3 regions of the Achromobacter deleyi genome follow, and region 1 is predicted to be linked to each of the others. Evidence: predicted binding sites of a transcription regulator. Region 1 holds the regulator's gene; each other region holds the start of a gene.
What was found. Region 1 encodes FNR, which switches genes on or off when oxygen is low (the NO sensors DNR and NnrR bind a similar motif). Its sites were predicted from a motif close to TTGATNNNNATCAA; they were not measured.
Positions count from the first base shown of each region.

Region 2: a site for FNR is predicted at 4,876-4,889, ahead of I6I07_RS08970 (DASS family sodium-coupled anion symporter). Genes of this name have one in related genera too.
Region 3: a site for FNR is predicted at 2,309-2,322, ahead of azu (azurin). Genes of this name have one in related genera too.

Region 1 is NZ_CP065997.1:4,090,305-4,096,879, forward strand. Features, by position in the region: gene I6I07_RS18595 (NUDIX domain-containing protein) at 1-197, shown strand, start outside; gene I6I07_RS18600 (2Fe-2S iron-sulfur cluster-binding protein) at 277-612, shown strand; gene I6I07_RS18605 (carboxymuconolactone decarboxylase family protein) at 781-1,122, shown strand; gene I6I07_RS18610 (MFS transporter) at 1,162-2,463, opposite strand; gene I6I07_RS18615 (hypothetical protein) at 2,574-3,776, opposite strand; gene fnr (fumarate/nitrate reduction transcriptional regulator Fnr) at 3,791-4,519, opposite strand; gene I6I07_RS18625 (gamma-glutamylcyclotransferase family protein) at 4,643-5,074, opposite strand; gene clpB (ATP-dependent chaperone ClpB) at 5,227-6,575, shown strand, end outside.
Region 2 is NZ_CP065997.1:1,993,812-2,000,386, forward strand. Features, by position in the region: gene mrdA (penicillin-binding protein 2) at 1-244, shown strand, start outside; gene rodA (rod shape-determining protein RodA) at 241-1,377, shown strand; gene I6I07_RS08965 (Ldh family oxidoreductase) at 2,208-3,257, opposite strand; gene I6I07_RS08970 (DASS family sodium-coupled anion symporter) at 3,270-4,763, opposite strand; gene slmA (nucleoid occlusion factor SlmA) at 5,047-5,622, opposite strand; gene I6I07_RS08980 (pyrimidine 5'-nucleotidase) at 5,666-6,412, opposite strand; gene argB (acetylglutamate kinase) at 6,412-6,575, opposite strand, start outside.
Region 3 is NZ_CP065997.1:3,606,730-3,613,304, reverse strand. Features, by position in the region: gene I6I07_RS16615 (dihydroorotase) at 1-1,162, shown strand, start outside; gene hisI (phosphoribosyl-AMP cyclohydrolase) at 1,176-1,667, shown strand; gene azu (azurin) at 1,760-2,209, opposite strand; gene I6I07_RS16600 (NosR/NirI family protein) at 2,665-4,839, shown strand; gene nosZ (TAT-dependent nitrous-oxide reductase) at 4,893-6,575, shown strand, end outside.

The sequences.
Region 1 (6,575 bases):
CGCGCGGTTTGCGCGCCGGTCCGCAGCAGCTGGACCAGGATGAATTCCTGGACGTATTCAGCGCCCATCCGGAGGAACTGTTCGCGGCCTGCGCCAAGGGCGAAGTCACCGACGCCAAGACCCTGACCTGCACGCTGTGGCTGCAGAACGTGCTGTCCGGCGCCTGGCAGCTGGACTGGCAGGACCATCCCGCTTGAGCGGGCGCCGGCCTTCCAGGGCCTGCCCTGAAGGCCGGCCCGCGCCGGCGTCCCCACAAGACGAACGATTCCGCCGACCATGCCCGCCTTTCCCGTCCTGGTGCAACCGTCCGGCCTGCGCTTCGAGGCGGATGCCGATTCGACCGTGCTGGCGGCCGCGCAGGCCGCCGGCATCAAGCTGCCCAGTTCCTGCCGCAACGGCACCTGTCGCGCCTGCATGTGCCTGCTGCTGGAAGGCGAGATCGCCTACCGCATCGAATGGCCGGGCCTGTCGCGCGATGAAAAGGAAGAGGGCTGGATCCTGCCCTGCGTGGCCCAGGCCCGTTCGCCGCTGGAAGTCCAGTCGCTGCAGGCCGCGCCCCTCGAGCCCGCGGCGCCGGCGCCGCCCCGGCCGCTGACCGGCGCGCGCCGCTAGGCCAGGTCGCCGGTTTGCCGGCCGTCCCACGCGCCACGCGTCGGATCCTTGGTTGATACGAATCAGCATATAACCGCTATTTTCCAGCTAAATAATTGCCGTACGGCGGCGCATACTGCTTCCATGGCGTCAGGCATCCAGCCTCGCCGTTTTTTTCAGGAGCAGGACATGCTGGATTGGGTGAACTACCAAAAGGAACTGATGGGCCGCATCGGCGAGCTGGGCGCGCTGACGCCCGACACGCTCAAGGGCTACCAGGCGCTGTCGGCCGCCGGCGCCAAGACCGCGCACCTGGATGCCAAGACGCGCGAGCTGATCGCGTTGGCGGTGGCGGTGACGACCCGCTGCGACGGCTGCATCACCGTGCATTCGGCGCAGGCGCTCAAGCACGGCGCCAGCCGCGAGGAAATCGGCGAGGCGCTGGGCGTGGCGGTGGCCTTGAACGCTGGCGCGGCGATGGTGTACTCGGCCCGCGTGCTGGACGCGGTCAACGCGCATCAGCCGGGCTGACGCAAGGGCGCGCGCCGGCCATGCGCCGCGCAGGCGGCGTCAATCGTGCCGGTGCATGGCCGACTGATGCTTGGTGTCGCGCATGGTCGCGTACACCAGCAGCGAAATGAAGATCACGCCCGCCAGGTAGTAGTAGAACCACTCTTCGTGGCCTTGCTGCTTGAACCACAGCGCGATGGCCGGCGCCGTGCCGCCGAAGATCGACACGGTGATGGCGTACGGCACCGCCACGCCGGTGGCGCGGATGTTGGTGGGGAACAGCTCGGCCTTCACCACCGCGTTGATCGAGGTGTAGCCGGCGGTGAAGATCCAGGCCGCGCAGATCAGCAGGAAGGCGATGAATGGCGAGCGCGTGTGCGACAGCGTCATCAGCAGCGGCACGGTGAGTAGCGCGCCGGCGATGCCGAAGAACACCAGCAGCGGCTTGCGCCCGATCTTGTCGGACAGCGCGCCGTACAGCGGCTGCAGGATCAGCGCGAAGATCAGCGACGCGGCGATCACGTAGGTGGTGACGATGTCGGAGAACCCGGCGGTCTGCCGCACGAAGGTCTGCATGTAGGTGGTGAAGGTGTAGAACGCCGCCGTGCCGCCGGCCGTCAGGCCGACCACGATCGCGACCTCGCGCGGATAGCGCAGCAGGCCGCGCAGCGAGCTGGTCTTGGGCTTGCTCTGGCTGGCCTGCTTGTAGGAATCGGTCTCGGGCATGTCGCGCCGCATGAGGGCGGTGATGACGGCCAGCATGGCGCCGATCACGAACGGAATGCGCCAGCCCCATTCCACCAACTGCTCGTGCGTCAGGAACACGTTCTGCAGCAACAGCAGCACCAGGATGGCGCACAGCTGGCCGCCGATCAGCGTGACGTACTGGAAGCTGGAATAGAAGCCGCGGTGGTCCGGGTCGGCGATCTCGGTGAGGTAGGTGGCGCTGGCGCCGTATTCGCCGCCCAGGCTCAGGCCCTCGATGACCCGGGCCAGCGCCAGCAGCGCCGGCGCCGCCAGCCCGATGGATGCGTAGGTGGGCGTGACCGCGATGATCAGCGAGCCGACGCACATCATGCCGACCGAGACCATCAGGGACAATCGTCGCCCGTGGCGGTCGGCCAGGTGGCCGAACAGCCAGCCGCCCAGCGGCCGCACGATGAAGCCGGCGGCGAACAGCGTGGCGGCGTTCAGCTGCTGCACGACCGGGTCGTGCGAGGGGAAGAAGGCGGGGGCGAAGTACAGGGCGAAGGCGGTATAGGCGTAGAAGTCATACCATTCGACCAGGTTGCCCATGGAGCCGACGAAGATCGCCTTGATGCGGCGTTTGGCGTCGGGCATGTCGAGATACGCTTGGCTCATATCTGTCTTCCACGGAGACGGTACCCGCCTATCTTGCGCCTGCCGGCGCGAAAATGCACCCCTGCGCGTGTCCGGGATATTTGTTCAGCTTGATGTCAATAACCGCCGCGCTACTTGCGCGGCGGCTCGATCACCGTGCAGGCGGCCGCGCCGGCGGGCGCCAGGGCGTTCTCGCCCAGCAGCGCGCGCGCGCCGCAGACCGAACCGAACATGCCCTTGTTCTCGTGGCCGACGCCGGTCACTTCGAAGCCGGCGCGGTGCAGCGTCACCGGCCGGTTGCCGCGCGCGGCGACGATGCGTTCGTATTGCAGGTAGGCGGTGCCGCGCGCCAGCCGGGTGGCGCCCTGGGCCTCGGCGCCGCAGGTCTTGTCCAGCAGGCGGTGTTCGGGATTGTTGTCGGCGCCGCCCAGCAGGTAAGTGACGTCGCGCGCCGCGTAGCGGATGAACAGGCGCGTGTCGTCGGTTTCCTGCGCGAACGGGGGCAGCTTGTCGGTGCCGTACTTGTACTGGTTGTAGGTGGGGCAGATGCCGCGCTCGTAGGGCGCGTAGCCCTTGCCGTCGGGACGCGGGCGTTCCTTGGTCAGGTACAGGTAGGACGAGGGATTGGCCACCACGTAGCGCACGGCGATGCCGTCGCGGCGCAGCGGGCCATCGATCTGGTTCAGCACGGCATAGCGTTGCACCAGCTGGGCGCCGCCGGAGTGGCCGGCCAGCACGATGCTGGCCAGGGTCGGCAGGCGCTTGCGGTCGTCCAGGCTGCGCAGCAGGTCGTCGATCACCTGGAACGAGCTGACCGGCGCCGGCCGGCCATTGGCCTGCACGCTGTCCTCGCCGTCTTCCCAGCTGGACTTGCGCCAGGCCGCCATGCCGGCGTAGCCCGAGTCGATCACGCCGACGAAGCGCGGCGCCAGGATCAGGGTGTCGTTGGCGCGGGCCGGGTTGGCCGCCAGCACCGTGGCGACGGTTTCGTAATAGGCGTCGGCGTTGCGCTTGACCCCATGGAACACGATCACGATTTGCTTGATATCGCGCAGGTCGCCGCGCGCCAGGTTCCGGTTAGCATAGACCGGTACCTTGTAGCGGTGGCCGGGCTTGCCCAGTTCGAGCGTCTGCCAGCGCGGAATCACCACCCGCTTGGGGGCGGGCGCGGGTTCATCGTAATCGTAGGGATCGGGCAGCGGCGTCTGCGCGCGCGCCGCCAGGGGCAGAAGGGCCGCCAGGGCCAGCGCCGCCGCGCTCCAGGCCCGGCGCGAATGCGGCGGACGCGGCGCCGGGTGGGGCTGCGCGGCGCCGGCTACGGCTGTGCGGCGCATGGCGCGGGCGGGCGTCAGCAGCCCTCGTGGCCCAGCAGTTGCTTGAGCGCGGGTTGGTCCAGGATGCGGACTTCGCGCTGGTTGATGCGGATCAGGCCGTCGCGCGCGAAGCGCGAGAACAGCCGGCTGACCGTTTCCAGCGTCAGGCCGAGATAGTTGCCGATTTCCTCGCGGCTCATGCGCAGCACGAATTCGGTCGACGAGTAGCCGAGCGACGCATAGCGTTGCGACAGGTTGAGCAGGAACGCGGCCAGGCGCTGTTCGGAACGCATCGAGCCCAGCGACGCCAGCATCTGGTGCGAGCGCGTGATCTCGCGGCTCATCAGGCGGCGGAACTGCTGCTGCAGCGAGGGCAGGTGGGTGGCCACGCGGTCGACTTCGTTCAGGCGGATCACGCAGACTTCGGAGTCTTCCAGGGCGACGGCGGCCGAGACATGCTTGCCCTCGAGCATGCCGTCCATGCCGACGATCTCGCCGGGCAGGTGGAAGCCGGTGATCTGGATCTGGCCGGTGGCGTCTTCGAGCTGCGTTTTCAGGCTGCCGAAGCGCACGCCGTAGACGGCGTCCAGGGGGTGATCCAGCGAATACAGCGTCTTGCCCTTTTCGAGGCGCACGCGCTCTTTCACCAGTTCGTCCAGCTTTTCTACTTCGGCGGCTGCCATCCCGACCGGGACACACACGTGGCCCAACATACACGTGGAACAGTGGGCGGCATCAGGGGCAACGGGAACCCGTTTTTGCATACGATGACCTTTATAGTGCCCGCACCCGGCGGGTAGCCTGGAGGGGCTTAAAGCGTGAAGACAGGTCTCCATTGTAGTCCGTTGTTACTACGGGTGTCTTACGGAGCGTTTTGCAGCGCATTCCTACGGCGGCATCCGGGCCGGACGGGCCTGGCGGTAGGCGACCCAGTCGTCGCCGTCGATGTCCGCCGCCGTCCCGCGCCAGGCCGGGTCGATGGGGTAATACTCGCAGGCCACCGGGGCGGCGCCGGGCGCCAGCGGCCGGGCCAGCACCGGCCGGCGCACGAAGCAGCCGGGCCGCCCGGGCGCGTATTCCTCGATCTCATCCATCAGGGCGACCAGGGCCGGGTCGACCTCGTAGATGTCGCCCAGCACCCGCCGGCCGTCGGCCACCGGGAGCAATCCGGGCCAGTCGCCGAAATCCACCAGCATGCTGGGCACGGTGGCCGCGCCCACATGGCGGGCCGGCGGCAGGCCGCGGCGGGTGGCGGCCTGCGCCAGGTCGTTGATTTCGCCCGCGCGTAGCGTGCCGTAGACAAAAACGTATATGCTCATAGTTCAGATTGTTGCTGCACGCGGATGTGTCCAAGGACATAAAGCCATGAGGCCGGCGAGGTATTGAAATACTCGCATCCGGCCGCATATTCAGGTCATCGAGCCCGCCGGCGCGTATCGGTCAGGCTCACCAACAAGCCACAACGACCATTATGCGATTCGACAAACTGACTACCAAGTTCCAGCAAGCCCTGGCCGACGCTCAGAGTCTGGCCGCCCGCAACGATCATCCCTACATCGAGCCCGTCCACGTGCTGTCGGCGTTGCTGTCCGACGCCGATAGCGGCGCCGGCAGCCTGCTGGCGCGCGCCGGCGTGGCCGTCAACCGGCTGCAGCCGGCCCTGGACGCCGCGCTCAAGGCGCTGCCCCAGGTGCAGGGCGACGACAACGTCCAGGTCGGCCGCGACCTGCAGGGCGTGCTGACCCGCACCGACAAGGAAGCCGCGCGTCGCGGCGACACCTACATCGCCAGCGAGCTGTTCCTGCTGGCCCTGGCCGACGACAAGGGCGAGGCCGGCCGCATCCTGCGCGAAGCGGGCCTGCAGAAAAAGGCCCTCGAGGCCGCCATCGACGCCGTGCGCGGCGGTGAAAACGTATCCGGCGCCGAAGGCGAATCCAACCGCGAGGCCTTGTCCAAGTACACCATGGACCTGACCGAGCGCGCCCGCCAGGGCAAGCTCGATCCGGTGATCGGCCGCGACGACGAAATCCGCCGCACCATCCAGATCCTGCAACGCCGCACCAAGAACAACCCGGTCTTGATCGGCGAACCCGGCGTGGGCAAGACCGCCATCGTCGAAGGCCTGGCGCAGCGCATCGTCAACGACGAAGTGCCCGAGACCCTGCGCGGCAAGCGCGTGCTGTCGCTCGACTTGGCCGCGCTGCTGGCCGGCGCCAAGTTCCGCGGCGAATTCGAAGAGCGCCTGAAGGCCGTGCTCAAGGAACTGTCGCAGGACGACGGCAGCAACATCGTCTTCATCGACGAGCTGCACACCATGGTCGGCGCCGGCAAGGCCGAAGGCGCGATGGACGCAGGCAACATGCTCAAGCCGGCGCTGGCGCGCGGCGAGCTGCATTGCATCGGCGCCACCACGCTGGACGAATACCGCAAGTACATCGAAAAGGACGCCGCGCTCGAACGCCGCTTCCAGAAGGTGCTGGTCGACGAACCGGATGTCGAGTCCACCATCGCCATCCTGCGCGGCCTGCAGGAACGCTATGAAATCCACCACGGCGTCGAGATCACCGACCCGGCCATCGTGGCCGCGGCCGAACTCTCGCACCGCTACATCACCGACCGCTTCCTGCCCGACAAGGCCATCGACCTGATCGACGAGGCCGGCGCCCGCATCCGCATGGAAATCGATTCCAAGCCGGAAGTGATGGACAAGCTCGACCGCCGCATCATCCAGCTCAAGATCGAGCGCGAGGCCGTCAAGAAGGAAACCGACGACGCCTCCAAGCGCCGCCTGGGCGTGATCGAGGACGAGCTCGAGAAGCT
Region 2 (6,575 bases), 2.1 Mb from region 1:
CGACGAACGCCTGCGCGACCACGCGCTGTTCATGGGCTTCGCGCCGCTGGAACACCCGCGCATCGCCGTCGCGCTGATCGTCGAGAACGCCGGCTGGGGCGCCAGCGTCGCCGCGCCGGTGGCTCGCAAGGTGTTCGACTACTGGCTGGCCAAGGACCGCCAGGACAAGATCGTGCGTCCGGATCGCAACCTGCCGACGGCATCGGTTGAAACCATCACCTCCGACCTGGTGCGCCAACAATGAAGCGTCTCGGCCTGATCCTGCTGCGCGTCTTCACGGCCTTCGACTGGCCGCTGCTGGCGATCCTGATGATGTTCGCCGCGCTCGGCCTGACCGTCATGCATTCGGCGGTGGGCGGCACCGACTGGCGCTTCGCCGAGCAGTCGCGCAACTTCATCATCGCTTTCTTCGCCATGTGGATCATGGCGCTCATTCCGCCCAAGTGGCTGATGAAGCTGGCGCTGCCGTTCTACGTGGTCGGCGTGGTGCTGCTGCTGGGCGTGGAATTCTTCGGCGAGACCAGCAAGGGCGCGACGCGCTGGCTCAACCTGGGCGTGACCCGCATCCAGCCGTCCGAGATGATGAAGATCGCCGTGCCCATGATGCTGGCCTGGTACTTCCAGCGCCACGAGGGCGCGGTCCGCATCCGCGACTTCCTGGCCGCCGCCGCGATGCTGGCGGCCCCCTTCGGCCTGATCGTGCTGCAGCCCGACCTGGGCACCGCGCTGCTGGTGTTCGGCGCGGGCTTCTTCGTCATCTACTTCGCGGGCCTGTCGTTCAAGCTGCTGGTCCCGGTCATGCTGGCCGGCATCATCGCTATCGGCACGCTGGTCTATTACGAAGACCAGCTCTGCGAGCCCGACGTCAACTGGGTGGTGCTGCACGACTACCAGAAGCACCGCGTCTGCACGCTGCTCAATCCCAGCTCGGACCCGCTCGGCAAGGGCTTCCACACGATCCAGTCGATGATCGCGGTGGGCTCGGGCGGCGTCTACGGCAAGGGCTACATGAAGGGCACGCAGACGCACCTGGACTTCATCCCCGAACGCACCACCGACTTCATCTTCGCCGTCTACGCCGAGGAGTTCGGCCTGTACGGCGGCATCGCCATCCTGGTGCTGTACGGCCTGATGATGGCCCGCGGCCTGACCATCGCTTCGCGCGCATCATCGCAGTTCGGGCGGTTGCTGTCCGGGGCGTTGACGATGATGTTGTTCATTTACGTGTTCGTGAATGTGGGCATGGTGACGGGGATTCTGCCTGTCGTTGGCGTGCCATTGCCGTTCATGAGCTATGGGGGGACGGCCTTGTTCACCATGGGGATTGCGTTTGGGATCATGATGAGCATTAGTCGGCATCGGTCGGTTAAGAGCTGAGCTTTTTCTTCGTAGGCCGCCCGGGGCGGGCGGCGCACGGGTGGGCGCGCCTGCGATTGCGGTCCGGAGCGTTCGCTCCGGACTGCCCCATACTCAACCTCGTACGCCTTCGGCTCCCTACGGTTTCCGTCGGGCGCATCTGACGGCGCGCCCACCCGTGCGCCGCCCGCCCCGGGCTACCGCTGTCGAGAAATGTGGCGCTGCTGCAGCGTGGGGTCAGGAGAGAGTCTTGCGTTGCTCGCCGATGACGGCCGCGCGGGCGGCCATCATCGGCATACATGGTGTCTGGCGTCGGGGCGGGGTTCGCTGCGCGTGGGTGACGAGTGGGGTGCTGATAATTCCGCATGGTCAGGGGAGGGGCGGTGGTGGTCGGCGCGGCGTAGAACGTATTGCGTGTGACGGACCTCTCGCGCCGACCACGCCGATGAACATCACAGGTCCCCTCACCAGCGGCTCCGCCGCCACCCCCTCGACGTCCCCACATCGCGCGTAAGCCCAAAAAGGCCGCCCGCGCGGCCGCTTTGGGCGGGCCCCGCAAGATCCTCTTCTCCCCCCAGTCGCTGGCAAAAACGCCAAGCACACAATTCGTCCCTGCGATATTGAACCCGAGACGACGTGAGCCCGTTGCGTTGGCGGTCGGGGGGGGGCGGGGCGTGTAGATGCGCCCGAGGGAAACCGTAGGGAGCCGAAGGCGTACGAGGTTGACAACGGGGCAGTCCGGAGCGAAGGCTCCGGACCGCAATCGTAGCCCCGCCACCCCCGACCGCCAACGCAACGGGCGGCTCAAGAACCCCTGAGCCGCCCGCAAAAACACCCGTAAACACAAACCCTCAAGGCAACGCTTCAGGCACCCCAAGGTCCGCGGCCAGCTTCTTCAATCCATCCCAGATTGGGGGCGCGAATTCCAGCGACTCCGCGTTCAGCTCGCGGTTGCGGGCTTCGTACTCGCCCGGATACTGGACGCCGTCCACGCCCGGTTGCGGCGGGCAGGCATGCAGGTAGTCGATGAACGCGCCCACTTCCATCGAGCGCCAGTCCGTATTGAAGTCCACCTGCGGATCCAGCAGCAGCGCGAACATGTTGTTCGTCGCCACGCCGTTGCGCGGATGTTCCGGCTGGATCGTGCCGCCGCCGGACAGCACGCCTGCCAGCAGCTCGGCCACCAGGCCCATCGCGTAACCCTTGTGGCCGCCGAACGGCAGCAGCGCGCCGGGGGGATCGGCGAACAGCGCGCCCGGGTCCGTGGTCGGATTGCCTTGCGCGTCGATCAGCGATCCCGGGGGCGCCTGTTCGCCCTTGGCCGCCAGCACGCGGGCCTTGTTCACCGCGATCGAGCTGGTCGCCATGTCGACGATGAACGGCGGGCGGCCACCCGGCAGCGGGCCGGCGAAGCACAGCGGATTGGTCGTCAGGCAGGCGCGCGCGCCGCCGAACGGCGCCACCGTGGGCGCGCGGTTGATCACGTTGGTGAAGGCCAGCAGGATCAGGCCCTTGGCCGCCACCATCTCGCCATAGTGGCCCATGCGGCCCAGGTGATGGCTGCGGCGCAGCGTCAGGATGCACTGGCCGTGCGCCTGCGTGCGTTCGATGGCCTCCTCGATCACGACTTTGCCGACGTACTGGCCCAGGCCGTTGTGGCCGTCGTAGGCCAGCATGGCGCCGCGGTCGTTGAGCAGCTCGGGACGGCCGTCGGTCTGCGCCAGGCCTTCGCTCAGCACGCGCCGGTAGTTCGTGAGGATCGACAGGCCGTGGCTGGTGTAGCCGACCCGGTCGGACTCCACCAGGTGCTCGGCCACGTCGCGGGCGATGTCCTCGGGCACGCCTTGCGCCATCAGCACGCGGCGGCCGTATTCATTGGCTTGGGCAATGGAGATTTTCATGATGCGATCTCCTTACAGCCAGCCGAGCCAGCGCCAGTAGGTCATGCCCATCAGCATCATCAGCGCGTAGCCGATGATGGTGACCAGGATGCCGACCTTGGCGAACTGCTTGGCGTTGAAGGTTTCGGTGCCCAGGCACACCATGTTCTGCGGCGCGTTGATCGGCAGGATGAAGCCGTAGCTCACCACGAAGCCCAGCAGCATGGTCATGCCCAGGCGGCTGAAGTCGCCCGGCAGCGTGGCCAGCACCGAGATCAGGATCGGCAGCATCGCCGAGGTCAGCGCGGTGGCGCTGGCGAACCCCAGGTGGATGATGATCAGGAAGGCCGACAGGATCGCGAAGATCGCCAGCGGGCCGAGATGGTCGAGACCGGTATGCGCCACCACCTGGTTGCCCAGCCATTGGCCGGCCTGCGTGGTCAGCAGCGCGGTGCCCAGGCTGATGCCGACGCCGAACACGATCACGGTGCCCCATGGGATGCGCGATTGCACGTCTTTCCAGGTCATCACGCCAAAGCGCGGCAGCAGCAGCAGGACCAGGCCGAAGTAGGTGGTCGAGGTGGTGTCGAACTTGTGCAGCTTGCCTTCGGTCGACCAGAACAGCAGCAGCATGACCGACACGGCCATCAGGCGCTTTTGCGCGCCCGTCATGGGGCCCAGTTCAAGCAGCGATTTCTCGACGGCTTCCTTGCCCCCGGCGATGCTGTCGCTTTCCGGCGGCAGCAGCTTGAGCACGATGATGATCAGCACGGCCGACATGATCAGCGACCACGGGGCGCCGGCGATCAGCCAGTCCGACCAGGCCACGCGCTGGCCCAGCATCTTTTCCATGAAGCCGACCGTCAGCAGGTTCTGCGCGGCGGCGGTCTGGATGCCGACGTTCCAGATGCTGGTGGCCTGCGCCACGATGATCATGATGCCGGCGGCGATGTTCGAGCGCTTGTCCACGCCGAAGGCCGCGATCACGCCCATCATGATGGGCACCACGGCGGCGCTGCGGGCGGTGGCGCTGGGCACCACCAGGCTCAGCACGATGGTCACTGCGATACATCCGATCAGGATGCGGCGCGTGCTGGTGCCGACCTTGGACAGCGTCACCAGCGCGATGCGCCGGTCCAGTCCGGTGAAGGTCATGGCCGCGGCGATGAACAGCGCGCCGGTGACCAGCGCCAGCGCCGAGTTGGCGAAGCCGGTCAGCGCCATGCTGATGGCGGCGGAGGTGCCGTACAGCACCTGCGGATCCTTCACGGTGGGCGCGGTGCCCAGCAGGAAGGCCATCAGCGTCGTGATCATGATCGCGCTGGCTTCGTAGGACACGGCTTCCGTGATCCACACCACCACCGCGAATGCGAGGATCGCCAACATGCGATGGCCGGCGACGGGCAGGTCGGCCGGCAGGGGCATCATCAGCACGCCGATCATGACGAGGAAACCGGCGACCAGGCCGATCGGAATTTTGGCTTTCTTGGGGGCTTGCGAGGCAGGGACAGCGGTTTCCGCAGTCATATCCATCTCCGGTTGAGGTCAAACTGACGGCACCTCGTCACAGCCCTGGGCTGGATCAAAACGAAGTGCCGACGCTACAGAATGATCGTGACGGCATTAAGGAAAACCCGTATTGATGCATATCAACTCGAGGGACAATCGTGCTTGTCGGAAAACCGATCCGGAGATTATGCTCGTCCGCCCGCGAAAATCGCAACCCTGCGAATGTTGCATAAAAACAAACAAATAACGGAACAACAGTCGTGCAGGACAGTTAATTCGTTCGTGTTATGGCGCGAATGGGTCAGCCCAGCGCCAGGCGCAATTGTTCGTCCAGGTGCAGCGTGGGCGCCACGCGCCAGCCGCTCTGGGCATAGCGCAGCCACCGTCCCAGCACCAGGTGCGTCAGCAGGCTGGCGTGCGCGGCCACGTTGGCCTCGGGCGGCAGGCCGCCATCGGTGACGGCGATGCGCAGCGATTGCTTCAACGACGCCTCGATGCGGTCGTTGATGTGGTTGATCCGTTCTTGCAGGCGGTTGTCCTCGGTGACCAGGGCGTCGCCGGTCAGCACCCGCGTCATGCCCTTGTTGCGTTCCGAGAACGTCAGCAGCATCGACACCGTCTGGTGCGCCTGCGACAGGCCATAGGGTTCGGCGATCGCGATCTGGTTCACCAGCGTGAAGATGCTGGTCTCGATGAACTCGATCAGCCCCTCGAACATCTGCGCCTTGCTGGCGAAATGTCGGTAGAGCGCGGCTTCCGAGACCGCCAGGCGGGCGGCCAGCGCCGCCGTGGTGATGCGCGAGGCGTGCGGCTGCTCCAGCATCTCGGCCAGGGTCTGCAGAATCTGGGTCTTGCGCTCGCCGGGTTTGCTCGCCATGGACGGGTCTGGTGGTACGCAGGCAGGGGTGGGGGAGGGAGCGCTAGCCCCGCAGGGGGCGCCGGCGCAGCAGCAGATCACTGACGCAGTTTACCCGCAAGTCGACATACGACGGCCGCTGCGCGCGACCGCGCGAAAAGGGCGTGCCGGGATGGAATACGTGCACCGTGCGCAGTCCGGCGCGACGGGCGCCGCGCAAGTTGGCGAGCGTGTCTTCGACCAGCACCGCCTGGCGCGCCGGCACGCCTTCGCGCGCCAGCACGTAGCGCAGCAGGGCAGGCGAAGGCTTGGGACGGAACTCGCCGTGCAGCCGCATGTGCTCGATGGCCCACAGGCTGTCGAACTGGCGCAGGATGCCCAACCGCCGCAGCACGGCGCGCGCGTAATGCAGCGGCGCGTTGGTCAGCAGCACCTTGCGGCCGGGCAGCTGCCGCAGCTTGTAGGCCAGCGCCTTCTCGGCGCGCACCAGCGGGTCGACGTCGAAGTCGTGGCTGCGGTGCAGGAAGGCGTGCGGGTCGACGCCATGGTTGCGGACCATGCCGATCATCGTCGCGCCGTAGCGCTGCCAGTACTGCTTGCGCACCGCGTTGGCGGTATCGACGTCGACGTCCAGCGCCTCGGCCACGGCCATGGTCATGCCGTGGTCGATCCGCGGAAAGATGGCGTGGGAGGTGTCGTGGAGCGTGTTGTCCAGATCAAACAACCACAGGCGCCCGGGGGCGCCTGTGGCGGTGCGGCGCGAGCGGCGCTGGCGCACCGCCGGCCGCAGCAGGGTGCGCAGCGCTCGCATCAGTGCGAGCTGATCATCGTGCCAACGCCTTGGTCGGTCAGGATTTCCAGCAGCAGGCAGTGCGGCACGCGGCCGTCGACGATGTGCACCGAGTTGACGCCGTTCTTGGCGGCATCCAGCGCGGACGAGATCTTGGGCAGCATGCCGCCCGAGATGGTGCCGT
Region 3 (6,575 bases), 480 kb from region 1:
CGAACCTGGCCTGACCCACAAGGAAACCCTCGAAGCCGGCACCCGCGGCGCGGTGCTGGGCGGCGTGACCGGCATTTTCGAGATGCCGAACACCAGCCCGCTGACGCTCACGGCCGCCGACTTGCAGGCCAAGCTCGACGCGGCGCGCGGTCGCGCCTGGTGCGACCATGCGTTCTACATCGGCGGCTCCGCCGTCAATGCCGAGCGGCTGGCCGAGCTGGAAAACCTGCCCGGCTGCGCCGGCGTCAAGGTCTTCATGGGCAGTTCATTCGGCGATCTGCTGGCCGATGACACCGAGGTGCTGCGCCGCATCCTGCGCCACGGCCGCCGCCGCATGGCCGTGCACGCCGAGGACGAGGCCCGGCTGCGCGAGCGCAAATCGATCGTGCTGCCCAGCGGCGACGTCCGCCTGCATCCCCACTGGCGCGACGTCGAAAGCGCGCTGATCGCGACGCGGCGCATCGTGCGGTTGGCGGCTGAAGCCCACCGGCGGCTGCATGTATTGCACGTCTCCAGCGCCGAGGAAATCGCTTTCCTGGCCGAGCACAAGCGACGCGTCAGCGTCGAAGTCACGCCGCATCACCTGACGTTGCACGCGCCCGACTGCTACGAACGACTGGGCAGCCTCGCGCAGATGAATCCGCCGGTCCGCGAGCCGCGCCACCAGGATGCGCTGTGGCAAGGCATTCGCGACGGCGTGGTCGATGTCATCGGCAGCGACCACGCGCCGCACACTCTGGAAGAGAAGGCCAGGCGCTATCCGCAATCTCCCAGCGGCATGACCGGCGTGCAGACCCTGCTGCCGCTGATGCTCGACCACGTGCATGCCGGCCGCCTGAGCCTGCCGCGCCTGGCGGACCTGACCAGCGCCGGCCCGGCGCGCCTGTTCGGCCTCGAAGGCAAGGGCCGCATCGCACTGGGCTATGACGCCGATTTCAGCATCGTCGACCTGCAGGCATGCCGAACCATCCGCAACGACTGGATCGCCAGCGTCAGCGGCTGGACGCCGTACGACGGCCTGCGCGTCACGGGCTGGCCCATTCACACCGTCGTGCGCGGCCATGCCGTCGTGCGCGACGAGGCCTTGGCCGATGCCGCCCCGCCGGGACAGCCGCTGCGGTTCCTGGAAGCCACGCCGGCCTCCCCCTCCCTCGATTCCTGAAAGAGTGTGTCCCATGCGCCAAGAAACCACGCCACCCCGCAACGCCTTGTTCGCGCCGCGTCTGTCCATCGAACAGGTGGAAGAAGGCCGGGCGCTGGCGCCGAAGTTCGATGAACGCGGCCTGATCGCCTGCGTCACCACCGATGCCGGCAGCGGCGAGGTGCTGATGCTGGGCTACATGAACCGCGAAGCGCTGGGGCAGACCATCCGGACCGGCCAGGCGCATTACTGGAGCCGCTCGCGGCAAGCGCTCTGGCACAAGGGCGCGACCAGCGGACTGATTCAGCAGGTCCGCGAGATCCGCGTGGACGACGACCAGGACGCGATCTGGCTGCGGGTGGACATCGACGGCGGCGCGAGTTGCCACGTCGGCTATCGCTCCTGCTTCTACCGCGTCGTGCCCCACGGGCAGGACGCGGCCGGGCCACTGGCGTTCACCGAAAGCAAGAAGGTGTTCGATCCGGTCGAGGTGTACGGCGATGCCCCCAACCCCACGCAACTCTGATCCTTCTCCGTGGCACAAGCGGGCGCCATGCCGACGCCCAAAAAAAACCGGCGTCGGCCGCCGGTTCGCTTCGCGCTCGTGCCGGGACGGACTCAACCGCCCAGCTTGAGCGTGCCCTTCATCATGGCCCAGTGCCCGGGGAACGAGCAGAAGTAGGCGTAGTTCTCGCCCGCGGCGATCTTGGACACGTCGAACGTGACCGAATCGGATTCGCCGCCGCCGATGACCTTGGTGTGGGCGATGACGCGGGTGTCGCCCGCCTTGACGTAGTCCTGCGCCAGGCCGGCGCCCATGCCGTCGGTGGCGACGCCCTGCTTGTCGGCGTCCTTGGTCAGCACCAGGTTGTGGCCCATGGCGACCTTGGCCATCTTGCCGACGTGCTTCAGGTGCACGGTGAACTGCTTGCAGCTCTTGTCGACGACGATTTCCTTGACGTTGTACTGCATGGCGTCGTTGCTTTCGACGGTGGCTTCGCATTGCGCGGCAAGCGCGGGCAGGCTGGCGGCCGACAGCAGGATGGCCAGGGTGGTTTTGGCAAGCATTGAATCTTCTCCGATGACTGAACGGTGTATCTGCGCGCTGCCGGACTCCGCCCGCAACGCCACCGCGCACCAGTCTAGGAGGGCCCCCCGGCAAGCCGCTTGATGCGCATCAAGTGAAGCGCGCTTACCTGCGCACATCCCTACGGTCAATAGGGCTATTACTGATTACGCATGGCAAATTGACAAACCGCAACGTGCGCCGTGGCACCGATTCGTAGGATGGCTGCAAACCAACACCAACAAAGAGTCGAAGCATGCGCGGCAGTCTGGCGGCACATCACGGGGCACGTGGCGGGGCAGGTGGCAAGGCACGTAGCGGGGAAAATGGCGCGACAAGTGGTGCGACAAGCGGCGGGGCCCATCGCGGCGCACGGCACGAGCCGCATCGGGGAGTCCAGCGCGGATCCCCGCTTGCCGTCCGGGTCTTCCTCTCCCTCTTGCTGTTGTGCTGTGCATTGGCCGCCACCGCCGCCCAGGCGCAACGGCTGCCCGACTTCCTGAAGACCGTTTCCATCGCCGACCTCTTCCCCGGCGCCGACCGCATCGGCCCGCCCGAGGGCAAGCCCATGACCGCGCGCGTCTATGCCGGCGAACGCGCCGTGGGACGCCTCTACCTGACCTCCGACGTGGTCAACACCCGCGGCTATTCCAGCAAGCCCATCGACGTGCTGGTGGGACTGGCGGACAACGGCCGCATCGTCGGCGCCCGGCTGGTGGAACATCACGAGCCCATCGTGCTGATCGGCATTCCGCAAGCCAAGGTCGATCACTTCATCCAGGGCTACGTCGGCCTGAACTTCATCGACAGCCCGCCGCGCCACGGCGCGCCGCCGCCGGTGGACATCATCAGCGGCGCCACCGTCACCCTCATGGTGATCGGCGACAGCATCACGCGCTCGGCCATCGCGGTGGCGCGCGCCTACGGCGTGGATGGCGCCGGCGCCGCCAGCGCCGCGCCCGCCGCCACGGCGGCCGCGCCCGCGCGGCGGATCGACGACACACGCGACGCGGTCGAATCCTGGCAGGCCCTGCTCGACGCCGGCGCGGTGCGCAACCTGCGGCTGGCGCCCGCGGACGTCAACCGCGTGTTCCGCGAATCGGGCCGCCAGGACGCGGCCGAACGCGGCCAGGAAGCGGCCGACGACGACGTCTTCATCGACCTGTACGTGGCGCTGGCCAGCGTGCCGTCCATTGGCCGCAGCCTGCTTGGCGACGCGGAATGGCAGCGCCTGAAGGAGCGCTTGAAGCCCGGCCAGCAGGCCATCCTGGTGGCGGGCAACGGCGCCTATTCGTTCAAGGGTTCGGGCTACGTGCGCGGCGGCATCTTCGACCGCATCGAGATCATCCAGGACGAAGGCAGCTTCCGCTTCCGCGACCGCAATCACCAGCGCCTGGCCGACGTCGCCGCGCAGGGCGCGCCGGCCCTGCGCGAAGTGGCGCTGTTCGTGGTGCCGGAGGACGCCGCGTTCGATCCGGTCAAACCGTGGCGGCTGCAATTGATGGTGCAACGCGTGCTGAGCGTGTCGGACAAGGCCTTCGTCACGTTCGACCTGCCGTACGCCCTGCCCGACCGCTACACCCGCGCCGCGCCCGGCGCCACGCCGGCCGCCTCGGCGCCGGCCCCCGCAGCGGCGGCCGAGGACGCCGCCCCGCCCGCGCTGTGGCAGCAGATCTGGCACGGCAAGGCCGCGCAGGTGGCGATCCTGACGGTGGCGCTGATCGTGCTGGTGGGCATCTTCTTCTTCCAGGACCAGCTGACCAGCCGGCCGCTGCTGCATGACCGGCTGCGCCTGGCGTTCCTGGCCTTCGCGCTGTTCTGGATCGGCTGGTACGGCCAGGCGCAGCTGTCGATCGTCAACGTGCTGACGTTCTTCTCGGCGCTGCGCACCGACTTCCGCTGGGATTACTTCCTGATGGACCCGCTGGTGTTCATCCTGTGGTGCGCCACCGCCATCTCGATGGTGTTCTGGAACCGCGGCGCCTTCTGCGGCTGGCTGTGCCCGTTCGGCGCGCTGCAGGAACTGGCCAACCGCGTCGCCAGGCGCCTGGGCCTGCGCCAGGTCACGGTGCGCCATGGCGTCAACCAGCGCCTGTCGACGCTGAAGTACGTGATCTTCCTGGTGCTGTTCGGCTTCTCGCTGTACGACCTGGCGCTGGCCGAGCGGCTGGCCGAGGTCGAGCCGTTCAAGACCGCCATCATCCTGCGTTTCGTGCGCGACTGGCCGTTCGTGCTGTTCGCGGTGGCGCTGCTGGTCGCGGGCCTGTTCATCGAACGCTTCTTCTGCCGCTACCTCTGTCCGCTGGGCGCCGCGCTGGCGATTCCGGCGCGGCTGCGCATCTTCGACTGGCTGCGCCGCTACCGCGACTGCGGCAACCCCTGTCAACGCTGCACCAAGGAATGCCCGGTTCAAGCCATCGAGCCGACCGGCGAGATCAACCCGAACGAGTGCATCCAGTGCCTGCATTGCCAGATGCTCTACCACCACAAGCAGAAGTGCCCGCACCTGATCCAGAAGCACGGCAAACGCGAGCGGCGCCGCGCCGAAGACAGCGAGCCGGCGGTGCAGGAAGTGGTGGTGCACCGCGCGCCCAATCCGAACCCGCCCGCGCCCGCCGCGCCCGAATCCTGATTCCCGATTTCCGTACCGCGGCGCGAGACGCCGTTCCTATCAAGGAGTTATTCATGTCCGACAAGAACCCCGACAAGACCGGCCTGAGCCGCCGCAGCTTCCTGGGAACCGCCGCCATCACCGGCGCCGCCGGCCTGGTGGGCGGCGCACAGTTGTCCACCGCCCACGGCAAGGACGCCAAGGCCGGCGCCGCCGGCCAGACGGGCCACGTCGCGCCCGGCGAGCTGGACGAATACTATGCCTTCAACTCCAGCGGCCAGTCGGGCGAAGTGCGCGTGCTGGGCCTGCCGTCGATGCGCGAACTGGTGCGCATCCCGGTCTTCAACCACTGCAGCGCCACCGGCTGGGGCCGCACCAACGAAAGCCGCAGGATCCTGACCGAGGGCCTGACGCCCGAGACCCGCGAATACCTCAAGGACAAGGGCGGCGTGTTCCTGAACGGCGACGCCCACCACCCGCACCTGTCGTTCACCGACCGCACCTACGACGGCCGCTACCTCTTCATCAACGACAAGGCCAACAACCGCGTCGCCCGCATCCGCCTGGACGTGATGAAGACCGACAAGATCACCGAGCTGCCCAACGTGTCGGGCGTGCACGGCCTGCGGCCGCAGCGCTATCCGCGCACCGGCTACGTCTTCGCCAACGGCGAGCACATCATCCCGCTGCCCAACGACGGCAAGGTGACCGACGATCCCAAGAAGAACTTCTTCGCCATCTACACCGCGCTGGACGGCGACACCATGAAGGTCGCCTGGCAGGTGCTGGTGGACGGCAACCTGGACAACGGCGACGCCGACTACCAGGGCAAGTATTCCTTCTCGACCTGCTACAACTCCGAGAAAGGCCTGACGGTGGAGGAAGCCTCGGCCAACGAGCAGGACTGGGTGGTGGTGTTCAACATCAAGCGCATCGAGGAAGCCGTCAAGAAGGGCGACTTCAAGATGATGGGCGGCGTGCCGGTGATCGACGGCCGCCACGGGTCCAAGTACACCCGCTACATCCCGGTGCCGAACTCGCCGCACGGCTGCAACGCCGCGCCCGACGGCATCCACCTGGTGCTCAATGGCAAGCTGTCGCCCACGGTGACGGTGCTGGACGTTCGCACGCTGGATGACCTGTTCGACGACAAGATCAAGCCGCGCGATTGCGTGGTGGCCGAACCGCAGCTGGGCCTGGGCCCCCTGCACACCGCCTTCGACGGCCGCGGCAACGCCTACACCACGCTGTTCATCGACAGCCAGATGGTCAAGTGGAACATCGACCTGGCCAAGCGCGCCTACAAGGGCGAGAAGGTCGACCCGATCATCCAGAAGCTGGACGTGCATTACCAGCCCGGCCACAACCACTCCACCATGGGCGAGACGCGCGAGGCCGACGGCAAGTGGCTGGTGTCGCTGAACAAGTTCTCGAAAGACCGCTTCCTGAACGTCGGCCCGCTCAAGCCCGAGAACGACCAGCTGATCGACATCTCCGGCGACACCATGAAGCTGGTGCACGACGGCCCCAGCTTCGCCGAGCCGCACGACATGTGCCTGGTGCACCGTTCCAAGGTCCATCCCATCAGCATCTGGAAGCGCGACGACCCGATGTGGGAAGAGGCGCGCCAGATGGCCAAGAAGGATGGCGTCTCGCTGGAGGACGCCGCCAAGGTGGTGCGCGACGGCAACAAGGTGCGCGTCTACATGATGGCGGTGGCGCCGATGTTCAGCCTCAAGCGGATCGAGGTCAACCAG